Regions from separate parts of the Pseudoalteromonas sp. SR43-5 genome, predicted to be linked through region 1. Evidence: predicted binding sites of a transcription regulator. Region 1 holds the regulator's gene; each other region holds the start of a gene.

The links. The regulator sigma-54, encoded in region 1, starts transcription at its own class of promoters, with help from an activator protein. The targets are predictions, from matches to a motif close to GTTGGCACGNNNNTNGNNT.
Region 2: the regulator sigma-54 is predicted to act here: its motif matches at 1,454-1,472, upstream of glnA (glutamate--ammonia ligase).
Region 3: the regulator sigma-54 is predicted to act here: its motif matches at 2,353-2,371, upstream of H5090_RS16145 (EF-hand domain-containing protein).
Region 4: the regulator sigma-54 is predicted to act here: its motif matches at 2,254-2,272, upstream of H5090_RS12450 (TorF family putative porin).

Annotation. Positions count from the first base shown of each region.
Region 1 covers NZ_JACJEA010000001.1:111,073-115,292, reverse strand. The annotation lists gene rapZ (RNase adapter RapZ) at 1-373, opposite strand, end outside; gene ptsN (PTS IIA-like nitrogen regulatory protein PtsN) at 392-844, opposite strand; gene hpf (ribosome hibernation promoting factor) at 849-1,136, opposite strand; gene H5090_RS00560 (RNA polymerase factor sigma-54) at 1,163-2,662, opposite strand; gene lptB (LPS export ABC transporter ATP-binding protein) at 2,732-3,457, opposite strand; gene lptA (lipopolysaccharide transport periplasmic protein LptA) at 3,454-3,999, opposite strand; gene lptC (LPS export ABC transporter periplasmic protein LptC) at 3,989-4,220, opposite strand, start outside.
Region 2 covers NZ_JACJEA010000033.1:37,438-41,657, reverse strand. The annotation lists gene typA (translational GTPase TypA) at 1-1,020, opposite strand, end outside; gene glnA (glutamate--ammonia ligase) at 1,528-2,934, shown strand; gene H5090_RS16965 (DUF4124 domain-containing protein) at 3,048-3,569, shown strand; gene glnL (nitrogen regulation protein NR(II)) at 3,652-4,220, shown strand, end outside.
Region 3 covers NZ_JACJEA010000030.1:8,120-12,339, forward strand. The annotation lists gene trkA (Trk system potassium transporter TrkA) at 1-1,334, shown strand, start outside; gene H5090_RS16135 (EF-hand domain-containing protein) at 1,416-1,631, opposite strand; gene H5090_RS16140 (calmodulin) at 1,707-1,919, opposite strand; gene H5090_RS16145 (EF-hand domain-containing protein) at 2,060-2,272, opposite strand; gene H5090_RS16150 (flagellar brake protein) at 2,738-3,397, opposite strand; gene H5090_RS16155 (TrkH family potassium uptake protein) at 3,443-4,220, opposite strand, start outside.
Region 4 covers NZ_JACJEA010000019.1:11,556-15,775, forward strand. The annotation lists gene H5090_RS12435 (hypothetical protein) at 147-566, shown strand; gene H5090_RS12440 (helix-turn-helix transcriptional regulator) at 575-775, shown strand; gene H5090_RS12445 (hypothetical protein) at 931-2,094, shown strand; gene H5090_RS12450 (TorF family putative porin) at 2,371-3,057, shown strand; gene H5090_RS12455 (Bor/Iss family lipoprotein) at 3,128-3,439, opposite strand; gene H5090_RS12460 (Bor family protein) at 3,436-3,747, opposite strand; gene H5090_RS12465 (M1 family aminopeptidase) at 3,931-4,220, opposite strand, start outside.

The DNA.
Region 1 (4,220 bases):
CATCAAGTAATTCTTTTTCTTTTTTGATGGCTAAATCAAGAGGCAACGAGTCTATTGATAGTGGGTGTAATCTGCGTGTTTCAGAAAAGCGTTTGATCAATGTCTGATCGTCACTATCTAAATAAAATAACGTAGGGTTTGCAAAGCCTGGTAAGTATTCAAGAATATCGTTAAATTCATCTTGTTCTTTAGGTATGTTGCGCACATCTATGCTAACAGCAATTTTATCGTAGCTATCAGACACACTGCGAACTAATGAAGGTAGTAGGTTTACTGGAATATTATCTACGCAATAATAACCTAAATCTTCTACAACGCGCAAAGCAACCGACTTTCCAGAACCAGAACGGCCGCTTATGATAATTAACTCCATTTAACACCCTTTATAAAACTATGATTGATCGACAATAACTTGGTAAAGCTCAGTATCAGATTTTGCACTGCGTAACTGTTTACAAAAATCTTTGTTGTTTAGTTTATCAGCAATGGTTGCTAGAGTCTTTAAGTGCTGCTGGTTATCGCCATCTGGTACGATGAGTGCGACAAAAATATCAACAGGGCGATTATCGATTGCATCAAAGTTTATTGGAGTTTCGCTAACGAGCACTAAAGCCAAAGGCTCTTCTGCACCGCTCATTCTTCCATGAGGAATAGCAATGCCACGTCCTATACCTGTACTACCTAATTTCTCTCTGCTCATTAAAGCATTAAGAATATCTTGTTGCGGTAAATACGGAAGTTTGTCGTGAGCAAGTTCGCTAATGAACTCTAAAATTCTTTTTTTGCTATTAAAAAGGACCGCAGCTTTGCTGCAGTCCTGGCATATAAGTGAACTTAATTTCATCATATTAGTGTCGAGCAAGCTTCTCTTTGTGTTTGATTACTTGGCGATCGAGCTTGTCGATCAACGAGTCAATAGCGGCATACATATCTTGATGTTCTGTAGAGGCAAATAGCTCAGCACCGCTTACGTGTATTGTGGCTTCTGCTTTTTGATTTAATTTTTCTACATCGAGAATGACATGAACATTATTAATATGATCAGAGTGTCTTTCAAGCTTCGCAAATTTAGTATTAATATAGTCTCTTAGTGAATCGGTTAATTCTACGTGACGACCAGTTAAGTTTAGTTGCATAAGCATTACCCTCTTAGTTTAGCGTCTTAAATCAGACTTTTACGCTGATTTGACGGTGGAATAGCAAGAGATTCGCGGTATTTTGCGATTGTACGTCTCGCTACTTTAATTCCTTGCTCAGCCAATATATCCGCTATTTTGCTATCACTCAATGGTTTTGCTGAGTTTTCTGCTGCGATTAATTTTCGGATAAGCGCACGTATTGCTGTAGATGAACATTCACCACCGTTTTCAGTACTTACATGGCTTGAGAAAAAATATTTAAGCTCAAATATACCACGGGGTGTATGCATGTACTTTTGAGTAGTTACGCGAGAAATTGTCGATTCGTGCATTTCTACCATTTCAGCAACATCATTTAAAACCATTGGTTTCATGGCTTCAGGGCCATGTTCAAAAAAGCCTTGTTGTTGCTTAACAATACAATTAGTAACTTTTAATAGCGTGTCGTTTCTACTTTCTAAGCTTTTAATAAACCATTTAGCTTCTTGTAAATGTGAGCGAATAAACTGGCTGTCGCCACTTGATTTTACAGTGCGAGACATTGCTGCGTATTGGCTATTAACACGAATTTTAGGCATGCTATCTGGGTTTAATTCGACAACCCAGCGGCCTTTAATTTTTTTAACTGACACATCAGGAATAACATACTCAGATTCTTCCCTTACAATAGTATCTGCAGGTTTTGGGTTGAGAGTATGTATTAGTGTCATTACTTCTTTAAGCTCTTCTTCTTTGAGCTTAGTTTTTTTCATTAATGTACGATAGTCGCGAGCTGCTAATAGATCAATATGCTCGGTTAAAATCATTTTCGTTTCATTAATATAAGGTGTTTCTTTATCAAATTGATTAAGCTGAATACACAAACACTCTTGTAAACTACGTGCAGCAATACCAACAGGATCAAACAGTTGGATGCGTTTTAATACCGCTTCAATTTCATCAAGTTCGACTTCGTTATCATCTTCGTTTTCTTGATTAAAGCTTTCTAAAATCTCTTCGCAGCTTAGTGTTAAAATACCTGAATCATCGACAGCTTCTACAATAGCAATAGCAATAGCTTCGTCTGTAGGGCTAAATGGCGTTAGTTGTAATTGCCACATTAAATACTCATGGAGCGTTTCAGTAGAGGCGCCTTGGTATATTGATTCGTCTTCAGGCATTGGACCTGATGAGGCTGCAGGAGCGGCACTCATGTACTCATCCCAACTGACATCCATAGCCATGTCGTCACTTAGCGTGTCTTTTGCAAGTGCTTCACCAGTATCTTGTTCGTATTCGCTCGGAGCATCATCAGCAGATGCGCTAACAGTTATGTCATCGGTATCAGCTTTTTGCTCGTTTTTACCAGCAGCGTCTTCGGAATAGTCTGCCTCTTCAACCTCTAATAGTGGATTACTGTCGAGAGCTTCTTGTATTTCTTGCTGGAGATCCAATGTACTGAGTTGCAACAAACGAATAGCTTGTTGCAACTGTGGAGTCATTGTAAGTTGCTGGCCCATGCGCAGCTGTAGTGATTGCCTCATGTATCTCTAACAATCCTTTTATGTTGTTATAATTAATACTAGCAGATGCTTAAAGACATGGCGTAAATGTTACAGCCTAAATTGCTCGCCTAAGTAAACATCGCGTACTGTTTTATCATTTAATACGTGTTCTGGAGTACCTGATGCAATCAGCTCCCCATGAGAAACAATGTAGGCTTTTTCACAAACATCAAGGGTCTCTCTTACGTTATGGTCGGTAATTAATACACCAATCCCACGATTTTTAAGATGTTCTATTATTTTCTTTATATCTAATACCGAAATAGGGTCAACACCGGCAAACGGTTCATCCAGTAATATAAATTTAGGATCTGCTGCCAGCGCTCGTGCTATTTCTACACGACGACGTTCTCCCCCCGATAATGCCATACCTTGGCTATCACGAATGTGTTGTATGCTAAATTCATCTAATAAGTTATTGAGCGTGTCTTCTCTGGCTTGTTTATTTAGTTCTTTGCGCGTTTCTAAAATGGCCATTAAGTTTTGATAAACAGTCAGCTTTCTAAAAATCGATGACTCTTGTGGTAAGTAGCCTATGCCTAATCTAGCACGACTATGCATAGGTAAAAGAGTAATATCGTTATCATCAATAGATATTTTACCTTTGTCGCTAGGAACAAGCCCTACAATCATATAAAAAGTCGTTGTTTTACCAGCACCGTTAGGGCCAAGTAAGCCAACTATACTGCCAGCTTGTACTTCAAGGCCGACGTTTTTTACAACTTCACGACCTTTATAGCTTTTTGCTAATAGTTCTGCTTTTAATGTGCTCATGGTTGACCTTTATCGCCTTTTTTACTTTTTTTAGTTTCGATCGGTACTAAAATTGTGTGAACGCGGTCAGTTGAGTTTTCATCTTTTTCGGCACTGATGAGCTGCTGCTCTATGTCGTAGGTAATACTTTTAGCATTTATTTTTTGTCCGGCTTGCGAAACTTGTGCATTACCAACAAGCGTTAAAAAACGCTTAGATACATCATAACGTACTTCGTCAGCACTGGCGCTCATAGTCGTGCCGTCTGATTGCTTTTCTTCAAAGTGCGCAGGGCTACCTGTGGCAATTAATAATTGTTTATTATCACCAAGTTCATCACGTTTGTGTACTTCGAGGCGATCGGCTGTAATGCGGCGATTACCGTGAATAATCTCAACGTTTTTCTCAAAAATACCCACATTAGCTTTCAATTGACCTTCTTGCTTGTCGGCACTTATTGAAATTTGATTGGCAGCAGGTTGCGTGTTTTGCTCTGCAGCACTACTATTAAACGCTAGTATAAGTGTAGGAATTATAAGTGATTTTAATATTTTATTGGTCATAATATATGGTTCGCGTATGGTTAATTAGTTTTATCACTTCGGTTTTCAAGTCGGCTTCTAGGCCTTTACCGGTGATTTTTAAATTGGGTCCAGTGATAATGACGGGTTGCTCCGAACGCATTGTTAATAACTTTATATCAACCTGAATATTATCAGCATTGATTTTGTCTATCATGGCGTTATCGGTTAAATTTTTGGCAACCACATTACCTTCTAAAATT
Region 2 (4,220 bases), on a different contig from region 1:
TAATTCTTTGTCTAAACGCTCACGGATATTACGTGACGTTACAAACTTACCTTCTTTACCACAGAAAGGTGAGTTATTTACAGAGAATGTCATTGTTACAGTTGGCTCATCAACACTTAGTGGTGGTAATGCTTCAACGTTTCCTGGGAAACAAACTGTATCAGAAATCTTAAGCTCACCAATACCTGTTACAGTTACGATGTTACCAGCGTAAGCTCTATCAGTTTCGATACGCTCAAGACCTAGGTAGCTTTGTACTGCACCAATTTTACCATTACGTGTAGTGCCATCAGCACTGATAATAGTAACTTGTTGGTTAGGAGCAACAGAACCACGTTTAATACGACCAATACCAACTACACCAACATAAGAGTTGTAATCTAGTTGAGAAATTTGCATTTGGAAGTCACCTTCAGGATCTGCATCCGGTGGTGATACTTCTTCAACGATCATCTTGAACATAGGTTCCATGTTGTCTGATGGTTCGTCTAAATCTAGTGTTGCCCAACCGTTGATTGCTGAAGCGTAGATTACTTTAAAGTCTAACTGTTCGTCAGTCGCGCCAAGGTTGTCGAATAAATCAAAGATTTGATCCATAACCCAATCTGGACGAGCGCCTGGCTTATCAATTTTATTGATAACGACGATTGGCTTTAAGCCTTGCGCGAATGCTTTTTGCGTAACGAAACGCGTTTGCGGCATTGGACCTTCTTGAGCATCAACAAGTAATAATACTGAGTCAGCCATCGAAAGTACGCGTTCAACTTCACCACCGAAATCGGCGTGTCCCGGGGTATCTACGATATTGATATGGTAGTCATTCCAAGAAATGGCTGTGTTTTTAGCCAAAATGGTAATACCACGTTCTTTCTCAATGTCGTTTGAGTCCATCACGCGCTCTTCGTTACCGCCGCGTGTTTCTAATGTACCTGATTGCTCAAGTAGTTTGTCAACCAGTGTTGTTTTACCATGGTCAACGTGCGCGATAATCGCTATATTTCTTAACTGTTCGATGCTCATATATTTACTCAGAGAAATTAAATTCTCATTGATCCTGCAAGATCTACGCACTCATCCACGCTTTCGCGAGATGTCCCAGCATAGGATTTAAAAGGGCGCATATTATCCCTCATTAATGACATGGATGAAAGTTTATCCAATATAAATTTCAAAACTTTCTCAATACTTTTACTAAGTATCTGTTTTATATATGACAATTATATGAATTAAATTTCAAATTTTTTTTGAAAAACAGCCTTTTTGGCTATTTTGCTGATCTTTTTGGTACTCTTTTGCATTTAGGTTATGCTATTTCCGAGCGATTAAATTAGCAGCAAATTGTGCCCTGTAAATTTTGCACCAAAAAGGAAAATTTACGCACCAACATAGTGCGTTTGTACATTCCATTTTGATGCAACGATATTTTTTTAATTTATAAACAGCTAGTTATAAAAATGGCACAAAATCAGCTTAGTAAATCCCAAAGCAATTATGCAGCAATAACAAAACCCAATAGTTGGAGGACACATGTCACAATCGGTTTTAGATTTTATTAAAGAAAATGACGTTAAGTTCATTGATTTACGCTTTACTGACACTAAGGGTAAAGAACAACATGTATCTATTCCTCATCACCAAGTTGATGAAGACTTTTTTGAAGACGGTAAAATGTTTGACGGTTCTTCAATTGCAGGCTGGAAAGGCATAAACGAATCAGACATGGTATTAATGCCAGTTGCTGACTCAATCAAACTAGACCCTTTCACTGAAGAATCAACATTAATCGTACGTTGTGACGTAGTAGAGCCTTCAACGCTTCAAGGTTATGAGCGCGACCCGCGTTCTGTTGCTAAGCGTGCTGAAGATTACATGCGCTCTACAGGTATTGCAGATACAGTTTTATTTGGCCCTGAGCCAGAGTTTTTCGTATTTGACGACGTTAAATACAAATCAGATATGTCTGGTTCTATGTACAAAATTGATTCTAAGCAAGCTGCTTGGAACTCAGATAAAGAATATGCAGATGGCAACACAGGTCACCGTCCAGGTATTAAAGGCGGTTACTTCCCAGTTGCTCCTGTTGATGACTTCCAAGATTGGCGTTCAGCTACGTGTCTAGTCCTAGAAGAAATGGGCCAAGTAGTAGAAGCACATCACCACGAAGTTGCAACAGCAGGTCAAAACGAGATTGCTACTCGCTTTAATACAATGGTATTAAAAGCGGATGAAATCCAAGAAATGAAATATGTTATCCATAACATGGCTCACTTATACGGTAAAACAGCAACGTTTATGCCTAAGCCAGTTGTTGGTGATAACGGTTCTGGTATGCATTGTCACCAGTCACTTGCTAAAGATGGTGTAAACCTTTTTGCTGGTGATAAGTACGGCGGCCTTTCTGAAGATGCGCTTTACTACATTGGCGGTATCATCAAGCATGCTAAAGCAATTAACGCTTTTGCAAATGCCTCTACTAACTCGTACAAACGTTTAGTACCAGGTTTTGAAGCACCAGTTATGCTTGCATACTCTGCACGTAACCGTTCTGCATCAATCCGTATCCCAGTGGTTCCATCTGAAAAAGGTCGTCGTATTGAAGTACGCTTCCCAGATCCAACTGCTAACCCATACCTTGCTTTCTCAGCAATGCTTATGGCTGGCCTTGATGGTATCAAAAACAAAATCCACCCTGGCGATGCTATGGATAAAGATTTATATGACCTACCAGCTGAAGAAGCAGCAGAAATCCCAACTGTTGCAGCATCACTTGACGAAGCACTATCTGCACTTAGCGCAGACCGTGAATTCTTAACTCAAGGTGGCGTATTCACTGACGACTTAATCGATGCTTACATCGAACTTAAATCTAAAGAAGTTGAAAAGCTTAACATGACAACTCACCCAGTTGAGTTTGAAATGTACTACAGCTGTTAATTTAGCTGTATAAAATATGTGTGTTCTCAAGCCCGCTTTGCGGGCTTTTTTAATGGTAAAATTAATCAATCTCCACTAAAGTTAAGTTACCGACAAAAATGCAGGGCTGCAGAGTGAACAACAAGATTTTATTACTATTAATTGCTTTAGGATTAAGCAATTATGGTTACGCTGGTGAAACAAAGATATACGCTTGGAAAGATAAAAATGGCGTATTAGTGTTCTCTGACACCCCTCATAAAGGTGCTAAAGAGGTAAAGCTTACCAGCCAAGATCTTAATATGCCTGCAACAAATACTGACATTTTTGACGAGCAACCCCAGCCCCAACAAGCGGCCTTTAGTATTGCCATTTCCTCACCTGATCATAACCAGACTATTCGTGAAAATACCGGCACTGTTTATGTTACTAGCCGAATAAAACCACGCTTTGAAACTGGTTTTACTATACAACTTTTTATTGATGGCAAAGCACATGGCCCAGCCAGTGACAGTTCAACCTTTGCAATAAGAGATGTAGAACGTGGTGAGCACACACTACAATTAAAGCTTTTTAATAGTAAAAACCAAGTTATTGCTATAAGTGAGCCCTGCATATTTTTTATGCACCGAAAAGGGCTAAACCTAAGTAACTAAATTGGGGCATTACTAAACGTGCAGCAGTGTATTTTACTATATAACTTGCTTGTAAATATTCACGCACTAAAATGGTGCAGCTATGATTAATAATAAAAACTTTAGCCCTGAGCTACTCGATGCTATTTGGCAAAATCAAACAACCGCTATCATGTTGCTTGATAAAAACTTCACCGTTGTCTATGCCAATACCAGTACTAGCGAACTGCTTGGCCTTGGTAACAAGCGCCTATTAGATCAGCCTTTCGATAGTCTTTTTAATTACCATTCAATCGATTTGCAGCGTATAGAACAATACTCATTAGTTGAAGGTGTAGATTGCCAGCAGCACAGAGCTGACGTGGTTTTTAGCGATTCTCGCCATGCAAAAGTAGCCGTAAGTACACGACAAATTAAGTTTGATGGCTCACTTTATATTTTATTTGAGTGGCGCCAAACCGATGACGAAATTAAGCACGACCAAGCGTCTAATCAAATGCATCAATACCAAGCAGCCCGAAATCTAATAAGAGGCTTAGCTCACGAAATTAAAAATCCTTTAGGTGGAATTCGCGGAGCGGCGCAGTTATTGCAGTATGAGGTTGATCAACAAGAAAGAGACCAATGTGCTGAACTTATCATTGAGCAAGCTGACCGATTACGTGAATTAGT
Region 3 (4,220 bases), on a different contig from region 1:
TTGCTGAAAACTTAGTTGGCGAACAAAACGAAATTACCGTTGTTGATATAGACGGTAACCGATTACGTGAACTTCAAGATAAGTACGACTTACAAGGGGTTATGGGCCACAGTGCGCATCCTGATGTATTACGCCGTGCAGGTGCTGAAGATGCCGATATGATTATAGCGGTAACCAGTTCAGATGAAGTGAACATGGTTGCATGCCAAGTGGCGTACAGTATTTTTAAAACGCCCACTAAAATTGCCCGCATTCGCTCAGAGCAATATTTAAAATACCGCGAAAAACTATTTCAAAACGATGATTTACCAATCGATCATTACATTGCTCCCGAAGCACTGGTCACTAAGTATATTCGCCGTTTAATTGACTACCCTGGTGCTCTGCAAGTATTGCAGTTTGCTGATGGCATGCTCTCGTTAGTAGCCGTAAAAGCTTACTATGGCGGTTTACTTGTAGGTTATGCGTTATCTGCACTTAAAGAACATATTCCTAATGTAGAAACTCGTGTTGCCGCTATTTATCGTCAAGGTAAAGCAATAAAACCATTGGGTACCACCGTTATTGAAGCCGATGACGAAGTATTCTTTATTGCCGCTACAAAACATATACGCGCAGTAATGAACGAGCTACAAAAACTTGAGCGTTCGTACAAAAAAATTATGATAGCTGGTGGCGGTAACATTGGGGCAGGCCTTGCCCGCTCACTTGAAAAAAACCACACCGTTAAACTAATTGAACGCAGTAAAGAACGTGCTGAGCAACTCTCAGAAATGCTCGATAACACGGTCGTTTTTTGTGGTGACGCATCTGATCAAGAACTGCTCTCAGAAGAGCATATTGAACAAGTAGATGTGTTTATTGCCGTAACCAATGACGATGAAGCAAACATTATGTCAGCCATGCTTGCAAAACGTATGGGCGCACAGAAAACCATGGTGCTTATCCAGCGTGGTGCTTACGTTGATTTGGTACAAGGCGGCGAAATAGACATTGCCATATCGCCACAACAAGCAACAATATCAGCGTTATTAACGCACGTACGCCGTGGTGATATTGTTAATGTGTATTCACTGCGTAAAGGTGCGGCAGAAGCCATAGAAGCGGTTGCTCATGGTGATGAAAGCACATCTAAAGTTGTTGGTCGCGCGATTGCCGACATAAAACTTCCAGCGGGTACAACTATTGGCGCAATAGTACGTAATGACGATGTACTGATAGCTCACGATGATACAATTATTATGTCGGGCGATCATGTCATTATGTTTTTAATCGACAAAAAACATATTACCGTTGTAGAAAAACTATTCCAAGTAAGTGCTATATTCCTTTAACTAGTTACGCTAATTAGTTAATTTAAAATACAAAAAAGCCGCTGACTAAGGCGGCTTTAGTGGAGTATCTTCGAATATTGATTACTGTACCTTTGAAAACTCTTCTTTAGAGATTTCACCATTTCCATCAGTATCTAAATCATCAAAAATCTTCACAAGTTGAGGGTTAACCTTCGCTTCTTCCATTGTAATCGCACCGTCGCCATCTGCATCAAAAGAGGCAAAATCTACTGCAGCATATGCTGCTGATGAAGATGCTAAAACGATAACTGCAAGTGTTGTATTGAATGTTTTCATAATAATATTCCTAGTAATATGGGAAGTCCTTTTCAAAGATCCCTGACTGTGAAAAATGTTTAATCTGAAAAAAGATTAGTAATTAGCGAATTCTTCTTTAGAAAGCTCGCCGCTACCGTCGGTATCTAGCTCAATAAATTCAGCCATTAAATCGGTATCGACAGCCGCTTCGCTTGGGCTAATTGTGCCGCTACCATCGATATCAAGGCTGTCAAAATCTGATGCTGCAAATGCAGCTGAAGAAGATGCTAGTACTATAAGTGCTAATGCTTTATTTAAATGTTTCATAACTTAATCCTTCAATGTTCTATCAAAAAAATTGCTTCGTTTAACTTAAAACGTAATTTTTCACTTCCTTGTTATCCTCTTTCGTAAGCTCCCTTGCCTACTTAGGTTGTCTTTGGCAACTCAGGATAAATACTTTTTAATTAAGCTTCTGAAAATTCTTCTTTTGATAACTCACCATTTTGGTCAGTATCAAGCTCAGAAAACATGCTCATTAATTTTGCGTCTACTGATGCTTCTGCTTGGCTAATTGTGCCACTGCCGTCTACATCAAGTGTGTCAAAATCTGTTGCTGCAAAAGCGGCTGAAGAAGATGCAATAGCGATAAGTGCTAAAGTTTTATTAATGCTTTTCATAATATGTATCCTTCAAATTTATGTGTGTGCGATTAAGTGTTTCACTTTGAATCACGATTTCGTTCAGTACACCCTGACTATTACAACTTAAATGCCAACATTGAAAAGCCATTAACTTTCAAAAAGTTAAAAACAAAACATACAATAAGTAGGAATTTTCAGAGTCATTACTGTTGCCTTTTCGCAACACGCTTTAGAGGTGAAAAAATAAAGCCATTAAAAACAACTAGTTATGTTTATATAAAAAGATACATTTTAAAATGTAGAGCTATAAAAGGAGGGATTTTAAAAAATAATTAAGGTTAATTTTAACGAAGTAGCTATAACAACAAAAAACAAGCCATAACAAAAAATACGTAAAACATTGTTTTATATGAATAATATTTTTAATTATATAAAAACAAAAAAACACTTTATAAATACTCACGTAAAACGACATTTTGTTGCAAATAAGCGAAAAACGATTTAGTCAACGGTGGGCTCAAGCGCAGATGGGTCTATAAAATGCTCTTTCATAAAGGTTTTCATTTCATCCTCGCTTGCTAGTAGCTTAATTCCGCAGTGCACACCTGCGACATGCTCTTTAACACTGCAAATTTCACCTTCAAAATCTTTATCACTACTATTGAGTACGACAGTGCATTGCATATCTTTAATACCTTCAGCTTGCTGATCGCCTCTAATATCAAACATTACACCAGTGAGTGAAATGTCTTTAATAAGGCCTTCAAGCACTCTATCGTCACTTAGTTTTAGCTTTGCAGGTAACAAGGTAGGTATGCGTGTTTGCGAGCGTAGCGCAAATAGCTGCACTTGCTTAGGAAAATTAATAAAGACGAGTTTAGCGGGATGAGAGGCTACTGACATAATTTGCTGGCGAAACGCAATAACTTGCCCGCCACTGCCTTCAATCAGTGCTCTTACAACAACCATTACACCATCACGTAAATAGTCACTCGCTGCAGGTAAACGCTTAGCATTGGGATAATTTAAAATAATAAACTGTTTATCGAGTAAACCAACTAATTCAGTTTTAACACGCTTACTGCTTGTAGGTGTTAATATTTCTAGGTCAACTAAACTGCCTACACCTATATGCTTTAGCTTTTCTAAATTTGTTGGCATATCCCTTTTTCCAATATTTTGTAATTTAAAACTTAAGCCGCTCGTTTATCCACGCCAAAAAGTAGGCGTAAATAACACTAATAAAGTAAATATTTCTAGGCGACCAAACACCATTGCAATAGTAAGCAACCATTTAGCACCATCGGTTATAGCACCATAATGCGACGCTACATCTCCTAAGCCAGGCCCTAAGTTATTTAAACAAGCCGCAGTGGCTGAGAACGCAGTTATGTTATCCATACCCGTGCCCATAAGCGCTAACATGATAATAATAAATACAAGCGCATATGCAGAGAAAAATCCCCACACGGCTTCTACTACTTTGTCTGGCAACGCCTTACGACCCAGCTTGATTGAATATATAGCCCGTGGGTGCACTAAACGATTGAGCTCACGCACGCCCTGCAAATAAAGTAAAAATACGCGCACTACTTTCATACCACCACCGGTAGAGCCTGCACAGCCACCAATAAAGCTCGAAAATATAAGTAAAATAGGTAAAAACAAAGGCCATGTTGAAAAGTTATCAGTAGCAAAGCCTGCTGTTGTACTCATTGAAACAGCTTGAAATAACGCCTGATCGAGGGTTTCATCGCCATTAGCAAATATTTCGTTAGAGGAAAGTACGGTAAAACAAATAACCACCAGCGCTAATTGAATACACAAAAACACCTTAAACTCTGGGTCTCTAATATAAACTTGTATATTTCGGCTCGCCACTGCGGCGTAATGCAGGGAGAAGTTAACAGCGGCAATAATTAAAAAGAACACACAAATAAAGTTAATTACAGGGCTGTCAAAGTGCCCCATGGAGGCGTCGTAA
Region 4 (4,220 bases), on a different contig from region 1:
TATTAGATATTACATTCCCATCCTGAATCGCCCCTGAAACATTTTGATACCTTTAGGTTACAAATAAATATTGACCCAATGAAACCTTAAGGTTACATTGATACCTACAGGTTACATATTGTAAAAATTTTAAAAGGAAATGAGCTATGTCTAATTACGATATTAAAAGTGAAGAAAAATTTATGGGCCAAAATGCATGGTTTTCATTATTCATGGGGGTCACTTTATTAATCATTAGTGTTTACCCAATGCTTAATCAAACATCAGCCCCACTATTGTTTTTAGGAACTGCTGCTTTTTTAGGTTCATTCTTTATGTTTGTGATCAGAGGCGGGTTTACATGGAGAATGAAATACCACCTTACATATAAAGATGAGTATTTAAATACCATCGACACTATTGCCTATAAACATGTCATGCTTGGCTTACTTTTTAGTATGGGTGGCGTGTACTTACTCTCCGATACTCTTGCTTTAGAAGTTTCTCACAGCATGATGGCTACATTTTACCTTGCTGTAATGAGTTTAATATACGGCGTATCAATTCTTTGGCAAAGCAAAGATTAGGAGCAAAAGTGCAAAATAAAATTGCAAAATACCGCAAAGAAGCAGGCCTTTCTCAACAAGACTTGGCTGATCTAATTGCGGTTTCACGTAAGACTATTAGTACAGTAGAAACGGCACGATTTACCCCTTCGGTAATAATTGCTCTAAAAATAGCAAAGCATTTTAATACCTCAGTTGAAAGTCTCTTTGTACTAGATAAAAATGATTGATACATGTTAAAGCGTTAGTCTCATTCTATTAGCAAAAACACCGATTTAGCTACTTCAATTACAACGTATGGAGGACAGCGCTGTTGTTATTAACGTAATTGCGCTAAAATAGACCAGCAAAAAAATATATATCTAAACCGGAGATTCTACAAGGCATGAAAAAACTGCTAATTTCACCGTCAAAAATGACGCTAGGCGAACAAGAAAATCAAATCTATCAGAACATTCTGAAGCAATCTTCAGAATTAAGCCTTAACCTTATGGCCGTGAAAGTAGAAAACCACCCTGATGATTTTTTACCTTGGTGTTACGAATTGCTAAGTGCAAGCAGAGATCGTATGAACTACGACTTACTAGAGCCGCAGCAATTACCAGTACTTAAGAAGCTACACGATCAGCTTATTTCAGCTATCAGCTTTTTACAGGTTAAAACTTTACGTATTGCTCCGTGGCCTGTAGTAAGTGTATTTGTAGAACAACACAAAGACGTTATTGCTCTTGATGAACAGCTTCGCTTAGTAGACTACATTAAAAGCATTCGTGAACAATCTCTTAAAGATATGATTCCTGAAGACTTACTTGCGTTTAGCGGTAAGCACATGGCATCACTTGATCCAAGCACATACAACTTTGACGTTGAATGGTTTGCATCAACAAAAAGTGCGAAGAGCTTTCATCAAATGCTTGGCGATTTACCAGGTGCCTTTGACGATGCACTAGTAAATATTCCACTTGAAGGTGACATTACTCAATACGAATATCAACAATTTGTTGCTGCTTATTCAAAAATATTCACCGACAATAATGAAAAACCAACACTTGCGCCTGCAACACGACTGCTTGCAATGCGTCGCCCTGATATATTTACTCCGATCACAAACAATCGATTAGATGCATTATGCGGTGCCCTTGGTGTTTCTAAACTAAAAAATAGTGATTTTGAGCGTTACTGGCAAGATATTGTAAAAGGTATTCAAGCTATGTCATGGTACAAAATGGCTAAACCTAGTAATGAGTTAGAAGAACAATTAGTTGCTATTAAAGCACTAATCCCATGTTTCTTTCACTATGCTGATGCAAAAACACCAGATAACTCTAACTACATCAAACTGTTAAGTAAGCCTAAACGAACTACAACTACGACAGGTAAAACTCAGCGTAGAGGTAAAGAGTCTGCAGAAATTTTAGTAGACCGCGCACTTGCTGCTGACGATATTCCTGAGCACATTCGCAGTAAGCGCGATTCAATTGTGAGTGAAGTTCAAAAAGGTCGTAGTGTAAACGAAACAATTAGCCTTATGCGCACTATATTTGGCTAAAAACTTCTAATTTAGCCGTACTTTTATGGTGCGGCTAGGTTAATTTATGCACCAGCAGTGTGCGCAACATCTTCCTACATACCATATCTCTTCTCAATCTATAAAATACAAGCTCATGTTTTTAATGTATAAAAATAATTTTTAATAAAAAATAATGAAGCTGGCACATACAGTGCAATTATCCCGTTAGTTAAACAATAAAAAGCCGTCAGCCTAAAGGTTCCGAATACATAATAAAAACCTTGGCGAGCAAAAATCATATAACGGGAAATGGACATGCTAAAACTAAAAAAAACCATCGCTATAAGTGCTATAGCATTAATGGGCGCAACATCTTTAACATCAACAGCCGTACATGCTGAAGTAACAGCTAATGCAGCGGCAACATCAAACTACTTATGGCGTGGTCAAGAGCAAACTGGGGGCGATGCAGCTATTTCAGGCGGTATTGATTACGCCAATGAATCGGGCTTTTATGCAGGTACTTGGGCTTCAAATGCATCGTGGGCAGATGAAATGACATATGAGCTTGATTTATATGCAGGCTTTGGTGGCGACATTAACGAAAGCGTTAGCTATGATGTTGGCTATATTTATTACGCTTACCCAGATGCAGCTTCTGAAGCTGACGCAGATTTCTCTGAAATTTACGGTAGCATCAGTGTTGAAGGCTTTACATTTGGTGCTTCAGTACTTGCAACATCAGCTGCAAGTGGTGATGGTACAGACTTTGGTGATTCACTTTACCTGACAGCTGACTACGGTTTTGCTGTTGGCAGTAACGGCACTGAAATGGCACTTCACTTAGGCCACTACTCTGGTGACTTTATTGGCGATGATAATATCTTAGATTACGGTGTATCAATTTCGAAAGATGGGTTCACTTTTGGTTTATCTGATACAGATATGGATGACTCAGATATTAAAGCTTACGTTGCTTATTCTGTAGACTTTAATTTATAAGAAAGAATGTGTTACTTGCTGCGACACGAAGGGCCTTTTGGCCCTTTTCTAGTTTTATAGCTGTTTTGCTTTAAATGGTACATTGTACTTCTACTGTTTTAGGGTACCAAGCTGGGCCAATTTGATTCACAACCACCTCAGCTAAACCATTAGTAAACGATTTATACGTATGAACGCTTTGCCACTCCCCTTGTGGGCAATGTGTTGTTAAATCTAACGGCTCTGATCCCTCGTACAACGCAAGTGCAAAATTATGATGCCACTGTGAACTTTTTAGCGTCTTATTGCTTACTTTGCTCTGCATACCGTTATCAAAGTAAATATTTGTACACCCCGTTAAAATAATCAGTGTGCAACCGGCTGCAAATAGCTTGATGCTCATAATGCCTCCCCTAGTACTTGCTCTTGGCACCACACTTTAATGGTATGAGGCGAGTATATTCCAAGCGTAATTAAACTCAGCGCTCCATCACTAAACGTTTGCTGTGACTGCATTTGAATAACCGGTGTATTTGAACATATTTGTTTTACGTCTACCCGCTGCTCACCCACTAATCCCCATAAATAAAATGGGCGGCTATCTTCGTAATTAGCTTGGCTCGTTATTTTTGCTGTTGCCCGTGGCTGAATGGTTACCGCAGAACAAGCACTGAGGCTTAATGCTATCGCCCCTATAATTAATGGTTTCATACTCTTCCTTATAAACTAAATACCAGTAAGGTAACTTTATAAGAGAACATAAAATATTAGCGTAAAAAGCTGTGGGGAATATGTAGAAACGCTATGAAGTTTTATACAGTTTATTACACATAAAGGCCGCATAAATGCGGCCTTTAAAGTAGTCAGTTTAAGTGGTTAGTAAATAAATAGACTTTAAAACTTAGCTAAGTTGTTTTTACTGTCTTTGTCGACCAGCTTAATGTAAGGATCAACCCCTGCAAATAATGGTTTTTCTTTTACTTTTAGCTCAATAGTATTGGTACCAGATACTATTTGATGCTTTTGCGAGTAAATCACAAAGTCTTCAGCGAGAAGGTTTTCAGGATCATCGCTAAATAATGCAATATCAATTAGCTCATCGAGTGGTTGCTCGGTTTCTTCACCTTGTCCATCGGCATGCTGCTTAGTTGCTTCAACGTTTAGTGTTACTGTATAAAAACCTT